3 regions of the Vibrio rotiferianus genome follow, and region 1 is predicted to be linked to each of the others. Evidence: predicted binding sites of a transcription regulator. Region 1 holds the regulator's gene; each other region holds the start of a gene.

Region 1 (2,206 bases):
TTTTTAGGCAATATGATTATCCGCTCAAATGAACTCGAGCAGGAAAAACACATGGAAGATGCGTTCGAAAAGCAAAATGAGTTCATCCAGCAACACCTTTTGACATGGCTACCTCAGTTTGCCGCTAAATGTAAGCAATTCGATGAATTTGGCTTCTATGTTAGTGTCGCGCAACTATTAATTGCATTTTGTAAACTGGACAGCACCTACCTTCTTGGTGAATAATTGCCGCCTATTTTGGGGAGTCTGTCATTCAGACTCCCTATTTTATTCGTTTGTTTTTAATCTGGCGCAGAGAAATACAATCCATTTAGCCGTTAAACTGTGACCTCCGAGGCACAAAACAACCACCTAAAACATTGCCAGCTTGCCCGCATCAGTCTAAAATGTGAGCGCAAACGATTAAATATGATTTATATGTAAACCGCTGAAATAAAGCGGTTTTTGTGTTTTCTTAACAGGATTGCTGACCAATTCCTCACTTAGTATAAGAAAGGAATATGAGACTCAGCGATAAATGTTGCTACAAACCTTTTTATACCGATTTCGGAACAACCGCTGCCAAATATCTCAGCAATGCCCCTATTCGCAGTTGCTCGGTTTGCGCAAGACCCTAAGCGTATGGTTGTCTTCACTACGGTATTTACAGTAGCTCGATACAGGACATCATTTATGGCCACTATTAAAGACGTTGCTCGCTTAGCCGGCGTTTCTACCACTACGGTTTCGCACGTAATTAATAAAACTCGCTTTGTTGCAGAAGCAACTCAAGAAAAAGTAATGAAAGCGGTGGATGAACTTAATTACGCACCAAGTGCCGTTGCGCGCAGTTTAAAGTGCAACTCAACTCGTACCATCGGTATGCTAGTAACTCAATCTACCAACCTGTTCTTCTCTGAAGTGATCGATGGTGTTGAGAGCTACTGTTACCGTCAAGGTTACACTCTTATCCTATGTAACACGGGCGGTATTTACGAGAAGCAACGTGACTACATCCGCATGCTCGCTGAAAAGCGTGTAGATGGCATTCTAGTAATGTGTTCTGACCTGACGGAAGAACTAAAAGAGATGCTTGATCGTCACTCAGACATACCTAAAGTTGTGATGGACTGGGGTCCAGAAAGCTCACAAGCAGACAAGATCATTGATAACTCAGAAGAAGGCGGTTACATCGCGACAAAATATCTGATCGACAATGGTCACACAGACATCGCGTGTTTAAGCGGTCACTTCGAAAAAGCTGCGTGCCAAGAGCGTATTGCGGGTTATCGCCGTGCAATGGCAGAAGCAAACCTTGCGGTTAACGAAGATTGGATTCTTGAAGGCAACTTTGAATGTGATACCGCTGTGCTAGCGGCAGATAACATTACTGCAATGGAAAAACGCCCTACCGCAGTTTTCTGTTTCAATGACACTATGGCACTTGGCTTGATGAGCCGCCTTCAGCAGAACGGTATCAAGGTACCAGATGATGTTTCTGTTATCGGCTATGACAACATTGAGCTGGCAGAGTACTTCTCACCACCACTAACGACTATCCACCAACCAAAACGTCGTGTGGGTAAAAACGCGTTTGAGATCCTACTAGAGCGTATCAAAGATAAAGAACACGAAAAACGAGTGTTTGAAATGCAGCCAGAGATCGTGATTAGAAATACGGTTAGAAAGCTCAACTAGTCTTTAGGTAGTACTCGTTTACTCATCATAAAAGCACCCACATGGGTGCTTTTTTATTTCACAATTCATCCGCGGCAACAGGTTTGTATGTAAAACTTTGCGGGCTTGTTATTTCTTCGTGCACTCTACTCTCTAGTACTGACCTTTTTCTGGTAGACCACTTTGTTAATCTATGAAACTTAACTCACGAAAAAATAACTATTAATTGAACTAAGATCACATTTATAAACGCAGAGTGTGATATTAGTCCAATATAGCAAGTATGCTCTCAGTGTCACGCACAGGGCAAACCACTCTAAAGAGTGGGACGCAAAGCTTCCGGCCTAAACTATCGCATGAGATAGCATGGTAGCGGGGTTACCGATGGCAAGTATGCATATGACGAGTTTACCCTTTAATGACATTGTGTCTGCATGCGTTTGCTAATCTCTCGGACCTGATTTTTGGTGGCGTAATTTAAATTACACCGAGATAACACATCATGGATAAACCGATACTCAAAGACTCTATGAAGCTTTTTGAGGTGCTT
Region 2 (2,206 bases), 220 kb from region 1:
GATTCTTTGCCAGAGTACTTCTTCAGGTTTTGGCATATTTGCACGTAATCGACTTCTGATTGGCTTTTGGTATTTTAAATTAAAAGTTCGTTGTGGCACTTGTGCTTCCTTTGCGTTCTCAACCCCTCCCTAACCCTCCCCTTAGAAAGGGGAGGGGACTAGACCTGAGCGCGTTTAGTGTGAAACACCAACCGACAATTAATATGATGTTCGCTGTAATTTCATGAGTAAAAGCGATCTCAGCCCGATCCTCCCCATTTTTAAGAGGGAGTTCGAGGGGATTGCTACTCCGAACTAAATCTAGCTTCGGTATTTGAATAAGTCAGGAAACAAAAAGCGAACTCATTCCAGTCCTCCCCATTTTCAAGAGGGAGCTAGAGGGGATTGCTACTCCGAACTAAATCCAGTTTGGGTATTTGAATAAGTCAGCGAACTAAAAGCGATCTCAGTCCGGTCCTCCCCATTTTCAAGGGGGAGCTAGAGGGGGTTGTTGCTCCAAACAAAAAGGGCTCCTTGCGGAGCCCTTTCAGTATCGGTAATTCTTTATTTCTTCGTATGGAACTGCTCGCAAGCCAGCATCGTGTTCTCAATTAGGCTTGCTACCGTCATTGGGCCAACGCCGCCCGGTACTGGGGTAATAAAGCTCGCATTCTCACGTGCTTTATCGTATTCCACGTCACCCACTAGCTTGCCAGATTCAAGACGGTTGATGCCCACATCGACCACAACCGCGCCTTTCTTAACCCACTCACCAGGAATGAAGTTTGGTTTACCAACGGCAACCACAACTAGGTCAGCTTGGCGAACGTGACCTTCTAGGTCTTTTGTGAAGCGGTGACAAGTCGTTGTTGTACAACCAGCAAGAAGCAGCTCAAGCGTCATTGGGCGGCCAACGATGTTCGATGCGCCAACCACAACCGCGTGCTTACCACGTAGCTCAATGTTGTAACGGTCAAGAAGAGTGATGATGCCTTTTGGTGTACAAGAGCGAAGCTTAGGAATGCGCTGCGCTAGACGGCCCACATTGTAAGGGTGGAAGCCATCTACGTCTTTTTCTGGGTGAATACGCTCAAGAACGTGTGTTGCATCGATACCAGCAGGAAGTGGCAACTGAACAAGAATGCCGTCGATTTCTGCATCGTTGTTCAACTCATCAATCAGAGCCAACAACTCTTCTTCTGATGAAGTTGCAGGAAGGTCAAAAGACTTAGATACAAAACCAACTTCTTCACACGCACGGCGCTTACTGCCAACGTATACCTGAGATGCTGGATCTTCGCCAACTAAAACTACTGCCAATCCTGGCGCACGTAGTCCTGCTTCTTTGCGAGCTTTCACTCGAGCCGCAACTTCCGAACGAACAGTTTGGGAGATAAGGGTTCCATCAATATTTTGAGCAGTCATGACTTTCCTTAATAAATTGAGAAGGCAAATTAATCGCTGCGCATTGTCGCAGAAAAACTGTGAGACATCCATACGCAAACGTTTGCTTTGTGGTGTTTTTGAACATTTCTCATTTCAATGCCCTTTTTTTAGGCACTCAGATCAGAATGTTATGAAAACCCGTTGATTTAAGCGTTTGAACTCGTATAATCCTGTCCCTGTAGCGCGCCCTTAGCTCAGCTGGATAGAGCACGTCCCTTCTAAGGATGTGGTCATAGGTTCGAATCCTATAGGGCGTGCCATATTCTATAAGGCCTGACAGCTTATCAAGTTGTCAGGCCTTTGTCGTTTCTGGCGTTTGTAGTCGGCTAAATAGTCGGGTAAGCGTGTAGCTTAATGTAATCACTTGTAATTAATACGCTCAAGCAAAAGTGATTTTCCGCCTATAGATATACTTCAATATTCTGGTAGAACGTACTTTTCCCGCCCTCTCTTTATATACCTACAAGCCCAATAGTAGACATATCAAAGCAGATAGCTTTGATTTCTCTAGCAATGCCCATATCTGAAGCGTCCTGTAAAATCGGAATACTTTTCACTGCGCCATACTATTTAAAAAAGGTCTAGAACCCATTTACCTACGACACAACATGTCACATATCACGTTATATTAGCTTGGTTTGATAACTAACTTGCGAAAACCTTGAAGTTATCGGTATCGTTGATATTCAGTAAGGAGCATAAGTCGTGATAGATGCCCCACCATATTTTTTCATTTGCTTGAGCTGTAAGCATGAGTTTGTGAAAAAACATAAGTTGGTTT
Region 3 (2,206 bases), 1.5 Mb from region 1:
TCTCAGACATTACTTCACCAGTTGCTGCAACTACTTGAGCGCTTTCACCTAGGTAAGGTGTGAAGTTCAAGTAAGCAACGAATTCGTTGATAACTAGTTTCTGACCGATGAATGAACCAGCAACAACTGCTTCGTTCCAAGGAACACCGATTAGGAATGCTAGTGGAGAGAATGCGTAACCTAGGATTAGCTCTAGTGTTAGTTCAGGCATACCGAACCAACCACCGATGCCACCTAGCATACCGTTAACAAGAGCAATAAGACCTACGAACGCGATTAGCATTGCACCAACGTTTAGTGCAAGTTGTAGACCAGAAGCCGCACCGCCCGCTGCTGCGTCGATTACGTTAGCTGGTTTGTCGTCGCCACCGTCCATTGCTTCTTCGATGTCTTCGTGAGGCTTATCAGTCTCAGGGTGAAGAATCTTAGCGAATAGTAGACCACCTGGTGCTGCCATGAATGATGCTGCTACTAGGTACTCTAGAGGAACACCCATTGAAGCGTAACCAGCTAGTACACCACCAGCTACAGATGCTAGACCACCACACATTACCGCGAATAGCTCAGATTGAGTCATCTTAGGTACGAATGGACGAACAACTAGAGGTGCTTCAGTTTGACCTACGAAAATGTTAGCTGCAGCAGACATTGATTCCGCGCGAGAAGTGCCAAGCGCTTTTTGTAGTGCACCACCAAGAATCTTGATAACCCACTGCATTGCGCCAATGTAGTAAAGAACTGAAATCAGTGCTGAGAAGAAGATCAGTGTAGGAAGAACGCGGAATGCGAAGATGAAGCCGCCGCCGCCGAATACTTCGAACATCTTGTCAGAAACAAGACCACCGAATAGGAATGATGAACCATTGTTACCGTAGTTGATAACGTTAGAAACACCAGTAGAGAAACCGTTCAGTAGATCACGGCCCCAAGGTACATAAAGAACAAATGCACCTAATACGAATTGGATAGCAAATGCGCCACCCACAGTTCTTAGATTGATAGCTTTACGGTTATTAGAAAATGCAAATGCAATAGCAAGAAGCACTACCATACCGACTAGGCTCATAAACAGGCTCATAGTTTATGACTTCCTTATAAGTTATTTGTTGGCGTGTTACAAAATGGAGCTATAAAGCGGGGGCAATTATACTCATCCAGAATCAATTAAAGTAATGCCATCCTCACACTTTCTTATAAGATTCATCATTGATTCACCTGCGTTTGTGAGTTATCTCACAATAAGAAGGGAAACGTTTTCTATTCTGAACAGCATCTTTAGATTTTATTCACATATGGAGAAGGCTGAATTGCTATTTTTCCATAGACTTTCAGCAATCGATTGCTTTTCTCTGTTATGCAACTCTGAGAGTTGATTCAATATATGAATGAGTTTGGCAGGGTGATTCGGCTCGCCCTGATAGCCAAGTATAGGCATATCCGGAGCGTCCGTTTCTAAAACAAGATATTCAAGTGATAATCTTTGAATCGCGTCGCGTGTTTTATTCGCTCTTGGGTAGGTAATAGAGCCGCCAACACCGATAAAAAAACCTAATCGAACCCATTCCATTGCTTGCTGATAACTGCCAGAAAACGCGTGCAATACGCCACCTTTAGGAAGCTTAGCCGCTTTAACCATTTGGATAAGTCGATTGTGCGCTTTACGGCTGTGTAGAATCACCGGCAAATCAAATCGCCTGGCGAGTTCAAATTGCAACTCCAGTGCACGTTCTTGCAATTCAACCGGCACTTCGATGGCGAAGTCGAGACCGCACTCCCCTATCGCAACACATTGTCGACTAGACGAAAAAAGTAATGATTCCAGTTCCGGAACAAACTGCTCAAAACCTTGTTGTAGAAAATAAGGATGGAAGCCAAGCGCGTAATAAAGATGGGGGTATTGATTGGCCAGCGCTTGAATATGAGTCCAATTACTCGGCCCAACAGAAGGAATCAAGATGCGCTCAACGCCTTGCTCGCGAGCGAGATCGACTTGGTGAGCAAAATCCTCTTGAAAGACATCGAAGTCAAAGTGGCAATGAGTATCAAACAGTTTCATTATTTGGCTTCTTTTGCTCTTCTTTATTGGAAGAAGAGTTTTCGTGAACAGGGTCCTGTTTATACGGCACGCAACTGCGTTTTTGATCAGGCGTCAGCCCCATCTCTTTACACCAATCATCGTAGCGTTTGAGTCCTTTTTTAAACCAGT

Evidence for each region. The regulator PurR, encoded in region 1, represses purine synthesis genes. The targets are predictions, from matches to a motif close to TNANGNAAACGTTTNCNTNA.
Region 2: a site for PurR is predicted at 1,475-1,494, ahead of folD (bifunctional methylenetetrahydrofolate dehydrogenase/methenyltetrahydrofolate cyclohydrolase FolD). Genes of this name have one in related genera too.
Region 3: a site for PurR is predicted at 1,243-1,262, ahead of BSZ04_RS11425 (NupC/NupG family nucleoside CNT transporter). Genes of this name have one in related genera too.

Annotation. Positions count from the first base shown of each region.
Region 1 is NZ_CP018312.1:1,988,938-1,991,143, forward strand. It holds gene torD (molecular chaperone TorD) at 1-225, shown strand, start outside; gene purR (HTH-type transcriptional repressor PurR) at 673-1,677, shown strand; cyclic di-GMP riboswitch class I at 1,952-2,042, shown strand; gene BSZ04_RS18300 (TfoX/Sxy family DNA transformation protein) at 2,159-2,206, shown strand, end outside.
Region 2 is NZ_CP018312.1:2,204,795-2,207,000, reverse strand. It holds gene BSZ04_RS19250 (endonuclease domain-containing protein) at 1-99, opposite strand, end outside; gene folD (bifunctional methylenetetrahydrofolate dehydrogenase/methenyltetrahydrofolate cyclohydrolase FolD) at 544-1,404, opposite strand; tRNA gene BSZ04_RS19240 (tRNA-Arg) at 1,609-1,685, shown strand.
Region 3 is NZ_CP018312.1:503,250-505,455, reverse strand. It holds gene BSZ04_RS11425 (NupC/NupG family nucleoside CNT transporter) at 1-1,078, opposite strand, end outside; gene BSZ04_RS11420 (TatD family hydrolase) at 1,283-2,056, opposite strand; gene BSZ04_RS24950 (DUF5363 family protein) at 2,043-2,206, opposite strand, start outside.